3 regions of the Colwellia sp. 20A7 genome follow, and region 1 is predicted to be linked to each of the others. Evidence: predicted binding sites of a transcription regulator. Region 1 holds the regulator's gene; each other region holds the start of a gene.

Region 1 (5,934 bases):
CTTGGCAATGTGCGAGTGAATTAGGTAAACAAAATGCGCAATTGTTGTTTGAGCAAGAACAGCATTTTTCAGCATTTTCAGCTTGCTTAACTAACTTGCTACAAAACTTAGAGCAACACCGACAACGCAACTTTATTGGTAGCATGCTTAATCATCATCATCACAAAAGCACTAAGTACATGTCTCAATGGATTGAAGAAAAGAATAGGCCTCAATAAACAAAGAAAAAAGCAACTATAAGCAACTATTAAGCAACTATAAGCAACTATAATGAAGCCGCTAATACGTTTGTTAAGCGTTGTGCGGCTTGTAGTAACCTTTGTGCTATAACTGGTTGATACTGAGTGAGATAATCAGGCGGTAAGGTTATTTTACCCTGAGGTTTTTGACATACGCTTTGGTTATCTTTATGGCAATAGTTAAAAGTCGACTTTGTTGTTATTTGAAAAGATTCGTCAGCCCATTGCCAAACTTGTTCTTTTTGCCAATTTGGTTGAGGGCTTTGGCTCCATTGACTTCTTAATGAGGTCAGCCATTTTGTTTCACTTTCTTTTCCCTTATATAAAATACAATGGTCCCAATAGCCATGCAGGTTATTGCATTTAGCTTCAGTATCAGCAAAAGCGATTTTGTTACCACCTAGATCATCCTTGAAACTAATATGTAAAGGTTGATGGATATCACCTAACCAATGCCCTAAAAATAATAAAGTTTGTGCTTGCTGCCATGTGTAAGGGCTTTGAGCCTGCGCTAATGTTTGTTGATGTTGTAAAATAGCTTGGGGTAGGCAATTTTGCTGACATTCGTTTGTATTAACTTTACTTTGTGAGCGAGGGACATTCATATAATGCCAAGCATTATAGTTTTTAAAGTCTTTTAAATGTCTAATTGTATCAGCCCAAGTACAAGCGCGAGCAAACGTTATGGTACTGTTGTCTTTTTGATTATTAAAATGATTGATGAGTTTTTTATGTTGATCAGGAATAGTACTGAGTAGGTCAGTTATTTTGTTTTGTTGCTTTTCTGGTAAATGTTCAAATGCTAATTGGCAAACAAGTTGATGACCAAGCTTACCTAAAGCAAAGCTTGGCTTACTGAATGAAATTGTAAGAATAATTACAGTTAATGCTAAATATTTGGTCATCATTAAGTATTCTTTTACTCAGCAAAGATTTGCATTTCACTGCCTATCTGTTTGCGCATATCCATTAATTTTATTGCTGTACTATGCTGTTTTTTATCTTCTTCTGTTTTAGGAATCCACTGTGGTACAGTTTCTGATTGTCCATTTTGATCAACGGCAACCATAATAACAATACAATTGGTCGTTAAGTGTCGGTTTAACGATTTAGGATCACAGGCATTTACCTCTAAGGCAATATGCATAGATGAATTACCTGTGTATATAACTTTAGCTTCTACTTCTACCAAGCTACCTACATGTATTGGTGAAATAAAGCGAATGCCACCGGCATAAGCAGTAACACAATAACGACCACTCCAACCTGCTGCACAAGCGTAGGCTGCTAAATCAATCCACTTCATTACCGCACCACCATGGACTTTACCGCCAAAATTTACATCCTGTGGCTCAGCTAAAAATCTTAAAGTTATATCGCGTTGTGGGCTATTCATTATTCTTCTCTAGTTTTATAAATTAAAGGAAAGTGCTATGAAGGCGATTTTATACTATTGAAAGGGATAATGAATAATTATTTGAGTTATAAATTTTCAGCTATAAATTTTTAAGCACAAATAAAAAAGCCTTTCTCGAAGAGAAAGGCTTGAAATGCTCGCATTATGGTCTTGTTAAACAAGCTTCTTATTCATTATGCTCAGAAGTATTTTTATTATTAATCAGTGCTTCTTTGTTTGCGCAGGTATTTTATAGCAAAGCATTTTCAACACTGCAACAACTTTAATAGAGCATAAACTCGACGATGAATTTCGTATAAAGCCTACCCCATGCCTATTGTGGATTAAGTAGTTGATTGTTAGGTGAATTGATAATGTCTAGCTAAATGTAACTAAATTGAAATATTTTTCATAAGATGAATGTTCGGCGTAAATGAATTGATTTGGCGCATAGATTCAAAATACCACGAGTGCTAGAATACGCGCATAATTTGCTTGTTAATCCTATTTCTGGAAGTTCAAGTAAGTAAATAATGAATAAATTAGAGGGTTTATTGGTGACTGAATTAAAAAATGATAATTATTTACGTGCGCTTTTAAAGCAGCCAGTAGATTACACACCTGTTTGGATGATGAGACAAGCAGGACGTTATTTACCTGAATATAGAGCAGTACGCAAAGATGCTGGCGATTTTATGTCAGTTTGTCGTGATGCTGACTTAGCTTGTGAAGTTACTATTCAGCCGTTGCGTCGTTTTCCGCTTGATGCAGCTATTTTATTCAGCGACATATTAACAATTCCTGATGCTATGGGGTTGGGCTTATATTTCGAAACGGGCGAAGGTCCTAAATTTGAACGTCCTATTACGTGTAAGGCCGATGTTGAAAAAATTGGCATTCCTGATCCTGAAGGCGAATTGCAATACGTAATGAACGCTGTTCGTACTATTAAAAAAGAACTTAATGGTAGCGTGCCGTTGATTGGTTTTTCAGGTAGTCCGTGGACGTTGGCAACTTACATGATTGAAGGTAGCAGTTCAAAAGCTTTTACTAAAATCAAAAAAATGATGTTTTCTGATCCACAAACACTTCATTTATTACTTGATAAGCTAGCTGACTCTGTAATTTCATACTTGAATGCACAAATTGCTGCTGGTGCGCAATCAGTGATGGTGTTTGATACCTGGGGCGGCGTATTGTCACCACGTGATTACAAAGAATTTTCATTGCAATATATGCATAAAATCGTTGACGGTTTAACGCGTTATAATGATGGTCGCCAAGTGCCAGTAACTTTATTTACTAAAAATGGCGGCATGTGGTTAGAAGATATTGCTGCCACAGGCTGTGATGCTGTAGGACTTGATTGGACTATTGATATAGAAAACGCTAAAGCACGTGTTGGCGATAAAGTTGCGTTGCAAGGCAATATGGACCCTTCTATGTTGTATGCACCATTACCGCGTATAGAACAGGAAGTATCTAAAATATTAGCCGGTTTTGGTGAAGGTGGTACAGGGCATGTATTTAACTTAGGCCATGGTATTCACCCTGATGTGAATCCAGATCATGCAGGACACTTTATTGAGTCAGTGCATCGTTTAAGTAAGCCATATCACGGGTAAATTATCTTGTAGCAAATCTTGTAGCTATATTATTGGCTAAATCTGATATTAAAAACAAAAAAAGTAGCAAACTCTATAGAGGTTGCTACTTTTTTTATTTGAGGTTAGTTATTTTAAGCTATTGATAAAGTCGGACTTAAACCAATTCGTCATCATCTATTTCATAAGCACTAAAATCAGTAATCCCTTTTTCTTCTAAAATACGGCGAACACTAGCAGGTAACTTTTCATCATTATCTTTAGCGAGATCTTCATCATCTGGTAAAGGTTGGCCGGTAAACGCATGTAAGAATGCTTCGCACAATAATTCGCTATTAGTTGCATGGCGTAAATTATTTACTTGGCGCCTAGTTCGTTCGTCAGTTAATACTTTTAAGACACGCAAAGGAATTGAGACAGTAATTTTTTTTACTTGCTCACTCTTTTTACCATGTTCGGCATAGGGATTAATATACTCGTCATTCCACTCAGCCATGTAAATTCCTCTGTAGCTATTAATGTAAATGGTTAATTATTATTTTTATATGATTATAAAAACTCATTTAAAGGTATTATTTAATTAAAGTTGAATTAAATATCAATTAAGCTTCATTGGAACAGAGAAGCATATACTTATTTCTTCTTAATCATGCAATTCTACTGGTTGCAGAAATCCAGTCAAGTAGAAGTTTAGATGTCTAAAAATTCTTGACCTAAATAGTCAAAACCTTTAGAGTTATAGACGTCCAAACATCCAAAATATTAAATATATAAGTTTGTGGTGTTAGTTAATGAAAATAAGGAATAAAAATGTCGAATACTAAAATGAAAAGCATTACTACTTCGGCAGTTCAGGCGGGTATTAACACTGATAAACAACATGGTGCGGTTGTCGCTCCTATTCATTTATCTAGCACTTATTCATTAAAGAGCTTTAATGAAAAACGTGAATTTGATTATTCTCGAACAGGTAATCCGACCCGAGCAACTTTCGCTAAAACGATTGCTAAATTAGAGCAAGGCCAAGTTGGTATTGCTACAAGCACCGGTATGTCGTCAGTATTATTGATTTGTCAGTTACTATCCGTTGATGATCTCGTTGTTATTCCTCATGACTGTTATGGGGGAAGCTTTCGCTTATTTACCCATTTAGCCAAACGTGGTCAATTCAAACTCATTGTTGTTGATCAAAATAACAAACCGGCACTAGCCGAAGCATTAGCACAAAAACCTAAATTAGTGTTAATTGAAAGCCCGAGTAATCCGCTATTACGGTTAGTTGATATTGAAGAAGTAGCTAACGCTAGTCATGAAGTAGGTGCCTTAGTTGCTGTAGATAACACCTTCTTATCTCCTGCTTTACAACAACCATTAACATTGGGTGCAGACATCGTTTTTCACTCTACCACTAAATATATCAACGGACACAGCGATGTTGTGGGTGGTGTTTTAGTGACTAAAGAGCAGGCTTTAGGTGATGAGTTAGCTTGGTGGGCAAATTGTATTGGTATTACTGGCAGTGCATTTGATAGTTTTCTGGCGGTACGAGGCCTGAAAACCTTACCAATTCGTATGAAACAACATCAAGAAAATGCAGAGCAAGTTGCTGCGTTTCTAAAAAATCATCCTGCGATAGAGTCGGTTTATTATCCAGGCTTTGAAGACCATCCAGGACATGAAATTGCTAAAAAGCAACAAGCAGGCTTTGGCGCTATGCTAAGTTTTGATGTTAAAGGTGGCGTTGAGTCGGTGAAAAGGTTATTTGCTAATTTAGAGCTGTTTACTTTAGCGCAATCACTAGGTGGAGTAGAAAGTTTAATTTGTCATCCGCCAACAATGACTCATGCTGGTATGGCCGAAACAGCAAGACTAGCGGCTGGCATTACAGACTCTTTAGTGAGAGTTTCAGTCGGTATTGAAGATATTAATGATATTTTGGCCGATTTAGCGCATGGGTTAGAACAAAGCCAAACGCGTTAATAAACAATAATTTTGCAGAAGAATAAATGACAGAATCACAAAGACCTCAAAATAAATTAGCTAAACATGCGGTTAACGTGCATAAGTTTGGTGGTAGCTCTTTAGCTAATGCGCAGTGCATAGAGCGCGTTGTTGATATTATCCGACAAAATTGCCAACTCAATGACATTGTTGTTGTTTCTGCTAACGGTAAAACCACCGATAGTTTGTTTGCCATATTAGCGCAAACAGAAAGCTCTGACCTAACAGCAGCGTTGAGCGAATTAGAGCAACAACAACTTTTACTTATCAATGCATTGTTAAACGAGAAAAGTTCAAAGCAACTAACACCGCTATTATCTACCGATATAGTTCAGCTAAGAACGTGGTTGTCGAATGATATCATTCAGCACAGAAATGATATTTTAGCTTACGGTGAATTGTGGTCTGCACGTTTATTATCAGCTTTATTAAATGAAAAAATTTGCCCAAGTAACTCGGTTGATGCCCGTGATTTTCTCGTGATAGACAACGAACAAAATTGTGTGGTTGATCATGCCTTAAGTAGTGCACAATTTAAAACTCGATTGCAGTTTGGAAAATTAGCTGTAATTACAGGGTATATTAGCCGTGATAGTCGCGGTAAAACTTGCACGCTAGGCCGTAATGGTAGTGACTATTCAGCAACTATTGTTGCGTCTTTAGTCGGCGCTAATAATGTAACCTTATGGACCGA
Region 2 (5,934 bases), 460 kb from region 1:
ATTATGACTGAAGATGACTCAACAAACAAAATAGGTAAGCTATTTGTTTGGCTTGCATGGATTATTGCTATTGCATTATTAATGTACTTTTTTCAAGGTGTACTTGATAAACAATATAACCCAAATAGTCAGCCACAAGTTAGCTTAAATAGTGCAGGACAAGCAGAAGTTGTTTTACAGCAAAATAAGCAGGGTCATTATGTTACGTTAGGTAGCATTAATGAATCCCCCGTAACTTTTTTACTTGATACCGGGGCAACGCAAGTGTCAATCCCTGCTCATATTGCTGATGAATTACAGCTAGAAAGTTTTGGCAGTTACCCTGTTCGAACAGCAAATGGCACAGTAACTGTTTATAAAACCCAAATAGATCAACTTAGCATTGGTAATATTTTCCTATATAATGTCGCCGCACATATCAACCCGGCAATGAAAAGTGATGCTATTTTGTTGGGAATGAGTGCCTTAAAAGAAGTAGAGTTTAGCCAAAAAGGCAAACAACTTACTTTACGTGAATACCGCTAACAGGAATGAAAAATGCATACTTCTGAAAAACTTACTGCTGTCCTTTCTGCTGAAATGACCAAGCTAGAACAAGATGTCACCGCAACGGTTACTTGGGCACTGAAAGAAGATTTAGGTGTTATTAATGGACAAACACCCAATGTAGAGCAAGATATTACCGCAATGTTAATTCCTGCCAATGAACAAGCAGTAGCAACCGTTATTACACGTGAAGATTGTGTTGTTTGTGGTACTTCTTGGGTTAATGAAGTATTTGCACAATTAGATAATTCACAGCCAGAGCTAGCAAAAACCAAGATCACTTGGTTTGTTAGTGACGGAGAAAAAGTTAAAGCAAACACAACCTTATTTCAACTTGAAGGTAATGCACGCACTTTGTTAACCGGCGAACGTACAGCGCTTAATTTTCTGCAAACCCTGTCAGGTACTGCAACATTAACAAGCCAGTATGTACAAGAATTAGTTGGCTCTAATACTAAGTTATTAGATACTCGCAAAACATTACCAGGTTTACGCAGCGCACAAAAATACGCAGTATTATCGGGTGGTGGTGTAAATCATCGAATAGGCTTGTTCGATGCTTTCCTAATTAAAGAAAATCACATTGCTGCTTGCGGTGGTATTGCACAAGCGGTTGCTACAGCAAAACAAAATCACAGTGATAAAACCGTGGAAGTAGAAGTGGAGTCGATGGATGAACTTCAACAAGCACTAACGGCAGGCGCTGATATTATTATGTTAGATAATTTTACTCCTACCATGATTGAAGAAGCGGTTGCTGCGACACGTGGTAAAGCTAAATTAGAAGTCTCGGGTAATATGACGATAGAAATTTTACAAGAATACACTAAAGCTGGCGTTGATTTTATTTCTAGCGGTGCATTGACTAAACACGTGCAAGCTGTCGATTTATCCATGCGTTTTCAGTAATTATTTAAGTCGTTATTTTGTGTAATCACTTTTAAACTGTACTTTTCGAGTAACTATGTTGAGTGATTTAAGCTTAATGGACACGTTCAAATAAAACTAATTAGCCTAACCGTTCACAAGTTTATAGCTTTAATGGAGTAGGTAGTTGCGTTGGTTGGTTGGTAAAATATTGAAACAAGTAATATTCAGCGCGTTTGAATAATTCATTATTCATCTAGTAGCGGCAAAACCAAAAGAAGTATTTTTATGCTCGTTATCGATATTTAGAGCGTCCAAACACTTCTTCAGGTTATGGTATGTATAAATTGTATACGTTTAGCTATTTCAGTTTATTAACAAATGTTTGTCTAAATTTGGCTAATTTAGGTGATACAATTGCTTGGCAGTATTGATTTTCAGGATTATTATTAACATAATCTTGATGATACTCTTCACCAGAATAAAAGACTTCAATGGCACACACTTGCGTAACAATCTCTTGATCAAAGGTTTTTTCGTCAGTCATCTCTTGAATGATTTTTTCAGCTATTTGTTTCTGAGAGTCATCATGATAAAAAATAGCTGAACGATATTGAGTTCCTATATCGTTACCTTGTCGATTTAATTGCGTAGGATCATGCAAGGTAAAAAATATTTCCAGTATTTCTTGGTAAGTAATTAAAGCAGAATCAAAGCTAAGTTGTACTACTTCAGCATGTCCAGTTTCACCCGTACATATTTCTTCATAAGTTGGTGAAACTGTTTGTCCGCCCATATATCCAGATGTTGCTGAAAATATGCCTTTAACTTGCGTGAAAGCCCCTTCAATACACCAAAAGCACCCTCCAGCTAAGGTAGCAAGTTGTGCAGTGTTATCACTTTGAGTGTTGTTAACATCAGTCGTTGTCGTTTTTGTCATAGGGTTTCTATTCACTATTAATTGCGAATTATTACTTCAATTAAATTAAGGCCTAACTTAAGGTTTAAATTAAGGTTTAACTTAGGCCTTAATTAATGCGTAAATTGAAATATTAATATATTCATTTAGCCGTACATATTACAACAATAAATAGCGTAGTTAAACTAACATCAGTGAACATACTCTTTAAAACAGTAGACCATATACTGCGAAATATATCTGTAATACGACGGCAATATTACCGTCATAATATCTTGTTATTCTGCCATTAATTACAGTCTATTATTTTTATATCAAGTACTTAAATGAAAAAGCTAAGCCGCGTTAGCAGTAAACTTATTATTTTATCCTTTAGTGAGTTTGGCTATTGGCGTGATCCAACTTGTTATAATTCATACCATAAAATTGCTGACTTAGTCTCTAAAGCTAAATCAGTAGCTGAAAAGAAAACCGGTAATAACCTATTCATCTGCAGAAGACAAAAGCTAGACATCTTGATGATTACTGATAACCGTTTATCTCAAGTAGTACACAGTAATAATTTATCATGAATAACCAGCATCGCTCTGTAACTTTCTACTCTTCTACTTATCATGATAAGCCATCGTTTTAAGTTTTATCAAAATTTCAAGAGCAATAGCTAATAGCCACTTTTGAACAGTGTCTTTAGAGCAAGTTGCTTATTACCAAATTATTGTACTGTTTTTTGATTTTACTCATTACATAGATCAAAAATAAAGATAATATGAGACAAATATTCATTTGCAAAGTTAGCTAAACGAAAGCTTATTAAGCTTAGCTCAGATTTGTTAACCTTATGTTGTTCGTCATTTATGTTTCCACTTTTTAAAATTACTAATTTTTCAGTAACGTTTAAGTCCGGCAACCCAATTCAAATGGTACTTGCTTTACGTAGCGTCGCCATTGTTATTCAATTATTGTTAATACTTTTCGTTAATTTAGTTTTAAATTATCAACTGCCATGGGCCCCTTTATTTGGCGTAATTGCATTAGAGCTAATTTATACCTTTATTAGTTTTGTATTTTATCAAAAAAAATTGCAAGTCAGTCAACTGGCTTTATTAATACAAGTTTGCTCAGACATCTTATTTATGTCGCTGTTATTATTTTTTAGTGGTGGCGCAACCAATGCTTTTGTTTCACTCTTGCTAATACCGATCGCTATTGCTGCTGTGACATTACCACCAACCTTACTCGCATTAGTTGCCTTTTTAGCGATTGGCTCTTATAGCATTTTATTATGGTTTTTACCGATGAGTGTTATGCATGGCAATATGGAAGGGCACTTTATTGCTATGGGAATAAATTTTTTATTTTCTACTTTAGTGGTTGCACTTGTTGTTGGAAAAATGGCGCGCAGCATTAACCAACGAGAACTTGCTATTGCCGCTTATCGAGAGAACTTATTAAAGCAAGAGCAAGTGACTTCTCTTGGTGTTGCTTCAGCACAAGTGACTCATCAACTGGCAACGCCTATTGCAACCATACAATTATTGGCAGATGAGCTTGAGGAAGACTTTGCTGATAATAGTATTATTACCGATATGCAAAGTCAGTTAAAACGTTGTAGTGATAGTTTAGATGCATTTCGTTCGATGGTACTTTCTATTAAAGAGCAAACTCGTACAGTGAGTACCGTGGATAACTTACTTGATGAAATATTAGAAAATTTACGCGTGAATTACCCTGATATTGATGTTGAGCTAATAAAAGAGCATCAAGGTGATGTTACTATTATGGCCGATGCGACATTATTACCAGCAATACTTAATTTAATTAATAATGCTATACAAGCAACAAAAGCGAATGCTATTCATGAAATAACGTTAACGAGTAAAGTGCATAAGGGAAGTTGGCAATTTATTATCAGAGATTATGGTCCTGGGTTTACATTAGAAAAATTAAAAGAATTAGGCGTGAAGCCGGTAAGTAGTGAGCAAGGTTTAGGTATGGCTGTTTTTTTAAGTCATGCAACGCTTGAGCGCCTGGGTGGAAAATTGCTGTTAACTAACCACCATCAAGGCGGCGCTTTAGTTATCTTGACTTTACCTGTGCAATAATTAGTTAAAAATTTTACTGAACTTAATACAAACTTTTACTTATTTAGCTTAATAAAGACTACACCGAAAAATGGAATAACATGACTAAAGAATTACTACTGGTAGAAGATGACACCATATTTGCTAATACAGTTATGCGTCGGTTAACTAAACATGGTTTTAATTGCTTACATGTAGACAGCAACTCAGAAGCCTTATTAGCGTGCCATCGACATGCGCCCGAATATATATTACTTGATATGAAATTAGCGCAGGAAACTACCTTGGGAATTATTGCACCGCTAAGAAAGGTGAGACCCCACAGTCGTATAATTTTACTGACCGGATTTGCCAGTATTGCTACCGCTGTTGATGCAATCAAGTTAGGAGCTGATGATTACTTATCTAAACCGCTAGACACACAAACATTATTAGCGGCTCTTAATGAAAGTAAAGTATCAACTATTTCAACAGATACCGAACTAGAAGGGGAAACACTTTCTGCTGAACAGGCACAGTGGCAATATATTCAGCAAGTATTAAAAGCAAATAACGGTAATATTTCTGCAACCGCTCGCCAACTATCTATGCATAGACGCACCTTGCAGCGAAAGCTTCAAAAAAAGCCTCAGGGTGATACTGTAAAAAGTTAGTTAGACTAAGCCTATATTTTATCGCAATGTTAAAAGTTAAAAGTTAAAAGTTATAAGCGATATGCTGATGGAACCTAATAACAACCTCATCCTTATTTGGCTCCATCTTTAATCCAGTAGCCATAAGCTTTAAGGTTTTCTCTATTTGATTTAAAAAACGCGCAAAACCATGGTCAGTTTTATTTTTATCAGTGGCAACAAAAATAAGTTGTACATTGTCAACTAGTTCACTCGCATCCCACTTACTCACTATTCCGCAAGGGTTTTGCTCAGGATTGTAACCTAGCATTTGCAACTCACCAATACGGGAGACAATATCATGAATACTGTAGCGTACAATCGGCACTAAGCCATTGGCAATTAAAGCACCATTATTTAAATTAAATTGCATTGAAGCTTGCGTAAAAGTATCGGTTAAAAAGGTATAAAGTGGATTATATGGATCAGTTGATGTTGGATCAATATCAACCATATTGAGTAACCTATTTGAGATAGGAATATTTACAATAGCATATGTCATTGCTGAGTGATATTTGGGTACTTCAACATCCTGACTTGCATATCGATGATTAATGGGACGCAGTTTATGTGCCCGTGTTGTTAAAGAATTATCTATATTATTGGGCTTACTTTGCGCAAATAAATCATAAGTAATATGTTGATGATCTCGTAAACGAACTTCACTTTCATCTAATGATATCTCTTTGGCATACGCACGTACTAACTGGGAAATTTTAGTATGAAAAAGTGCTGAATTCTCCCTGATCTTTGTACCAGAGGTGAGAAAAAGTAATGATATTTTCTTAGCGCGTTTATTGGCATCAAAAAAGGTTTTTTGTAAGTGATGATTTTCGGGATTATAGTAAAA
Region 3 (5,934 bases), 1.6 Mb from region 1:
ACTTATTTCTTACATACTGTTGGTGAATTATGCTTAAGCCCTGTAGCGTTGAGTGCGGTAAGTAAATTATCACCAAAACGCTTTGCAGGACAAATGATGGGTATTTTTGTATTAACTTATTCTATTGGAAATATCATTTCAGGTTTATTAGCAGGTAATTATGATCCAAATAATGTTTCTCAAATACCTTCGCTATACATACAAATTAGCTTATTTACGATTAGTATTGGTTTGATTGTTTTACTAATAGGTTTCAAGTCACGATTCTGGGAAAATGTATCAGATGAAAATGAAACAAAGACTAATCCTAATTTAGCAAATAATAATGCTTAATTAACTTTTATTTAGCATTAGGTGGGTGTTTCAATACACCCACCTTTATTTTCAATTAAGAAATATTAAATGACTAAATCTTTATTAATACCAACCCAATACTGCGATAGAAACTCAATTAGAAAAACAATTCGTAGCAGAAGAAAAGAGCTCACAAATACATTTCAACAAGAAGCTGCTCAGGCTTTATTATTAACATTAAAAAAAAGTATTTTTGTAAAAAAATCTCAACATATTGCTTTGTACTTAGCTAATGACGGCGAATTAGATTTACAGCCATTTATTCGTTGGTGCTGGCAACAAAATAAACATGTTTATTTGCCCGTTTTACATCCATTTTGTTCAGGTCATTTGCTATTCCTTTTATATGAAGAAAATAGCGTAATGATACAAAATAGCTATGGTATTTTTGAACCTAAATTAGCCGTCAATAAAATTTGCCCATTAGCCCAACTTGATCTTTTATTCACACCATTAGTTGCTTTTGACGATAAGGGTGCTCGATTAGGAATGGGTGGTGGCTTTTACGATAGAACACTTGCCAATTGGCAACAACATCACTTCTATCCAATAGGGCTTGCTCATGATTGCCAACAAGTCGAGACTATTCCTGTAGAAAATTGGGATATACCATTGCCAAAAATTATCACCCCCACTCACACTTACAATTTTAATCTAAAAAGAACTAATTCAATTTAGTTAATACCAACTTAGTATAAATTGCTATTACTGTCTTTTTAACAAGCTACTGCTATAATCTGCGCTATTAATGAAATACTAAAAATAGCTAAACACCTATAAGGCAAACTCATGACACAAGATGAAATGAAAAAAGCAGCAGCATATAAAGCATTAGAATTTATTAAAGAAGGCACTATTGTTGGTGTTGGTACTGGCTCTACCGTTAATTACTTTATTGACGCTTTAGCAACGATTAAAGATGATATAGAAGGTGCAGTTTCCAGCTCTGATGAGTCGACTAAACGTTTGGAAGCACATGGCATTGAGGTATTTGATCTTAATAACATTGGTGTTTTAGATGTTTATGTTGATGGTGCTGATGAAGTTAACGAGTATTTAACCATGATCAAAGGTGGTGGTGCTGCACTCACAAGAGAAAAAATTGTTGCCGCTGTTGCCAATCAATTTATTTGCATCGCTGACGATTCAAAGTTAGTTGACATATTAGGTACTTTCCCATTACCAATTGAAGTGATTCCTATGGCGCGTAGCTATGTTGCTCGACAATTAGTAAAACTTGGCGGCGACCCTGAATATCGTCAAGGTGTTATTACTGATAATGGTAATATCATTATTGATGTGCATAACTTAAAGATTATTGATGCTAAAAAGTTAGAAGCTGATATTAATGCTATTGTTGGTGTTGTCTCAAATGGTTTATTTGCCGCAAGAGGTGCTGATGTATTGATCCTTGGTAGCGCTAGCGGCATTAAAGTTATTAAGTAATATCATATACTTATAGGTTATTAAATTAATTTACATTAAATAATAAAAATATAATTTAGAACACCTAGCGCTCATTCACCGAACTAATTCACCTAAGCAATCAGATAAATAAACATAAAAATCAAACACTTGATTTGTTTGCTTAAATATTTTCTTTAGAGTTTATACGCTATATGTTATCTTACTGAAATTATAGATATCTAGCCATCTAAACGTTTTATTTAGCTGACTTTTATTTAACTGACTTTTTTACTAACAATGTAATTCTAACTTAAATAAGTGAAGCCATACCTTATGACAATAAGCAAAAAATCATTAGCAAAAGACAAAATAAAAATCCTTTTACTTGAAGGTGTTCATCAAAGCGCACTTGAGGAGTTAAAAGAGAAAGGTTATACGAATATTGAGTATATTAAAACATCACTTTCTAATGATGATTTAATTGCCAAAATAGCTGATGTGCATTTTATCGGTATTCGTTCTCGTACTCAGCTAACTGATGAAGTAATAACTCATGCTAAAAAGCTTGTCGCTATTGGCTGTTTTTGTATTGGAACAAACCAAGTTGATATCAAAGCAGCTAAAAAACGTGGTATTCCAGTATTTAACGCACCTTTTTCTAACACTCGTTCTGTTGCTGAATTAGTATTAGGCGAAGCATTATTACTGCTACGTGGTATTCCAGAAAAAAGTGCAAAAGCACATCGTGGTGAATGGTTAAAATCAGCAGTAGGCTCTTTTGAGGCTCGTGGTAAAACACTCGGTATTATTGGTTACGGACATATTGGAACTCAACTTGGTATTTTAGCCGAAACATTAGGTATGCGTGTTAGATTTTACGACATAGAAACTAAATTACCTTTAGGTAATGCAAGTCAATCATCTTCATTGAAATCACTATTAAATGAAGCTGATGTTGTTAGTTTACATGTACCAGAAACACCTCAAACACAGTATATGATAGGTAAAGATCAGTTTACTGCGATGAAAAAAGGCGCTATTTTTATTAACGCTTCTCGCGGTACCGTTGTGGATATAGAAGCACTTGCACAAGCATTGACAGACAAGAAAATAGCCGGTGCTGCTATTGATGTATTCCCTGTTGAGCCAAAAGGTAATGATGATGAATTCGTATCACCATTACGTGGTTTTGATAATGTAATTCTAACACCACATATTGGTGGTAGTACTAAAGAAGCACAAGAAAACATTGGTTTAGAAGTAGCAAGTAAATTAGCTAAATATTCTGACAATGGCTCTAGCTTATCAGCAGTTAACTTCCCAGAAGTATCACTGCCAGAGCATTCTTTACCTGGAGAAACAGGAACAAGCCGCTTATTACACATTCATCATAACCAACCAGGCGTTTTAACAAAAATTAACCAAGCCTTTGCTGAAAACAATATAAATATTGCTTCACAATATTTACAAACAGATTCAGAAATTGGTTATGTGGTTATTGATATTGAGTCATCTGATAGCGCACAAGCATTAAAAGCATTGAAAGCAATTGACGGTACAATTAAAGCAAGAATATTGCATTAATTTACCAGGTTGGGTTCTAATCTCGTTAACCGCGATTAGAACCCAACCTATTATTAGTATAATTCCCTTATCGCAACACAAATAGAGTTACTAGACTCTTATCCCGTTAATACATATTCCTTTAATACATATTCCTCTGAACTTCATTTACACCTATTACCAATTTAATGTAACACGCTAAGCAATAATACTTACATGAGCAAAGTTTTGATCAACATTATGATTGTGCGTCAGCCTGATTTTCAGGGAGAGCTAACTGAAAAGCTTCAAGTTTACTGCAATTATCTACTACTCGATTTATATAGGGGAAGTGACTCATATCAATACCAAAACGATGGGCGTTATACACTTGTGGTATTAAACAAATATCAGCAACGGTTATTTGATCTTTAAAACAGTAACAGCCAGAGGTATGTACAAGTTGCTTTTCTATCGCATCAAAACCGATAACCATCCAATGCTTAATCCACGCTAATTTAGCATCACTTAGTAAGTTAAGTTCATCCACTAAATATTGTTGAACACGTAAATTATTTAATGGGTGAATTTCACAAGCAATATCTAATGCAAGTGCTTTCACTTTAGCTGTCTCTTGTAAGTTATCAGGATATAATGATAACCCTGATTTTTTAGACTCAAGATAATCAATAATTGCTAGTGACTGATGTAATGTGAAATCACCATCTATTAAGGTTGGCACTAATTGGTTAGGATTAATGGCGGTATAATCATCCTTACATTGCTCTCCACCATTTTTAACTAAATGTACGAAAATAGATTCAAAATCGATTTTTTTTAAGTACAAAGCTATCCGTACTCTATAAGCTGCAGTTGATCGCCAATAACCATAAAGTTTCATATTATCCCCTACTTTTAATATCTTTCGTTATGATATTTTATATTCGACAACCTTTTGATTAATAGCACCAAAAATACTATCACCATTGTCGTCAAGCATCTCAATACGGACTTTATCGCCAAACTTCATAAACTCAGTACTAGCAGTTCCGTTTGCAACTATTTCTAACATACGCTTTTCCGCTAGACAGCTTGAGCCCGCCGAACGATCGTAATTAGAAATAGTGCCTGAGCCAACGATACAACCCGCAGACAAAGGACGAGTTTTTGCTGCATGAGCAACAATGGTTGGAAAATCAAACGTCATATCAACACCGCAATTTGGCTTTCCAAATAAGGTGTCATTCAAATAGGTTATTAATGGTAAATGTAGTTTTTTACCGTTCCACGCAGTCCCCAACTCATCAGGTGTAATAGCAACAGGAGAAAAGGCACTTGAAGGTTTTGAGCTAAAAAAGCCAAATCCCTTGGCTAATTCGCCAGGAATTAAATTACGTAACGATACATCATTAACAAGCATTAATAATTTTATATGGCTTGCTGCTTGCTCTACAGAAGCGCCCATTGGTACATCATCAGTAATGACTGCCACTTCCGACTCAAAATCAATACCGTAGCTTTCAGATGCCACATTAATATCATCATAAGGACCAATAAAAGCATCAGAGCCACCTTGGTACATTAAGGGATCTGTCCAAAAGGTTTCTGGCATTTCAGCATTACGGGCTTTTCGTACTAGCTCTACATGATTCACATAGGCACTACCATCAGCCCATTGATAAGCTCGCGGTAATGGTGATTCACAATTAGATTGTTCAAAATCAATGACGCCATCCATATCTGTATTAGATACAGTCTTATTTAAGGTGTTATAAATGAGCGTTAATTTAGGAGCTACCTCTTGCCAGTTATCAAGAGCATTTTGCAATGTAATAGCAATATTAGGTACAGCAATCGCTTTTTCCAGGTTTCGACTTACAACAACGAGTTGACCGTCGCGCGTATTATTTTTAAGAGTAGCTAATTTCATGGCAAACCTTTCGTAAAAGACAATAATGAGAGAAGACTAATTCTATGAATATTTAACTAAAATCGACAAGTAATTCCAAAAGAGAACAGAGAAAGCCTTGGAATAAATTCTTTACAGGTATTTTTCCACTTGCATGACAACACCGTATTTTCTATTTGTCACGGTTAAATGACTTAAAGAGGAGGTTATATATCATTAATATCAGATCGATTATCCTTTGTCAGTATACAATTCCTTACGTTTGCTTATATGCTGACAAAGGTATTTCACTATTTTTGTTATGTTATTGAGGCTAAATTTTTACGGTTTTTTTATTAATGTCATATTCACGTAGCTTGTTAGCAATGGCAGTGTGACTTAAACCCAATTTTTTCGCTAGTTGCCTAGTACTTGGGTATGCAGGGTAAAGTTTGCGTAATAAATCAGCTTCAAAACCTTTTACTGCAGCATCGAGTGTACCTTCAAATTCTTGTTCTAAATAGCCATGCTCACGGGTATATGCTGGCAGTTGAAGGTGACTAATTTCAATCTCATCACCTTCTAGCAACGAGGTTGCTCGGGTTAACACATTTTCTAACTGCCTCACATTACCTGGCCATGGGTAATGCTCAATAAAATCTCGACACTCTGGCGTTAATTTTAAATTGACTCTGCCAATACGTTGCCCAGCATGCGCAATAAAAAACTCAGTCAGCGGTAAA

What was found. The regulator MetJ, encoded in region 1, represses methionine synthesis genes. The targets are predictions, from matches to a motif close to TAGACGTCTAGACGTCTA.
Region 2: the regulator MetJ is predicted to act here: its motif matches at 2,472-2,489, upstream of msrA (peptide-methionine (S)-S-oxide reductase MsrA).
Region 3: the regulator MetJ is predicted to act here: its motif matches at 2,002-2,019, upstream of serA (phosphoglycerate dehydrogenase).

The regions. Positions count from the first base shown of each region.
Region 1 is NZ_CP047130.1:4,122,704-4,128,637, reverse strand. Features, by position in the region: gene GQS55_RS17760 (glycosyltransferase) at 1-218, shown strand, start outside; gene GQS55_RS17755 (S1/P1 nuclease) at 266-1,147, opposite strand; gene GQS55_RS17750 (acyl-CoA thioesterase) at 1,159-1,635, opposite strand; gene hemE (uroporphyrinogen decarboxylase) at 2,193-3,260, shown strand; gene metJ (met regulon transcriptional regulator MetJ) at 3,397-3,735, opposite strand; gene metB (cystathionine gamma-synthase) at 4,050-5,219, shown strand; gene metL (bifunctional aspartate kinase/homoserine dehydrogenase II) at 5,246-5,934, shown strand, end outside.
Region 2 is NZ_CP047130.1:3,658,734-3,664,667, reverse strand. Features, by position in the region: gene GQS55_RS15750 (retropepsin-like aspartic protease family protein) at 4-525, shown strand; gene nadC (carboxylating nicotinate-nucleotide diphosphorylase) at 580-1,455, shown strand; gene msrA (peptide-methionine (S)-S-oxide reductase MsrA) at 1,775-2,353, opposite strand; gene GQS55_RS15735 (hypothetical protein) at 2,659-2,904, shown strand; gene GQS55_RS15730 (sensor histidine kinase) at 3,187-4,434, shown strand; gene GQS55_RS15725 (response regulator transcription factor) at 4,515-5,066, shown strand; gene GQS55_RS15720 (DUF3083 family protein) at 5,110-5,934, opposite strand, start outside.
Region 3 is NZ_CP047130.1:1,105,753-1,111,686, reverse strand. Features, by position in the region: gene GQS55_RS04845 (peptide MFS transporter) at 1-333, shown strand, start outside; gene GQS55_RS04840 (5-formyltetrahydrofolate cyclo-ligase) at 403-1,032, shown strand; gene rpiA (ribose-5-phosphate isomerase RpiA) at 1,144-1,800, shown strand; gene serA (phosphoglycerate dehydrogenase) at 2,101-3,345, shown strand; gene maiA (maleylacetoacetate isomerase) at 3,563-4,204, opposite strand; gene GQS55_RS04820 (fumarylacetoacetate hydrolase family protein) at 4,232-5,233, opposite strand; gene tyrR (transcriptional regulator TyrR) at 5,526-5,934, opposite strand, start outside.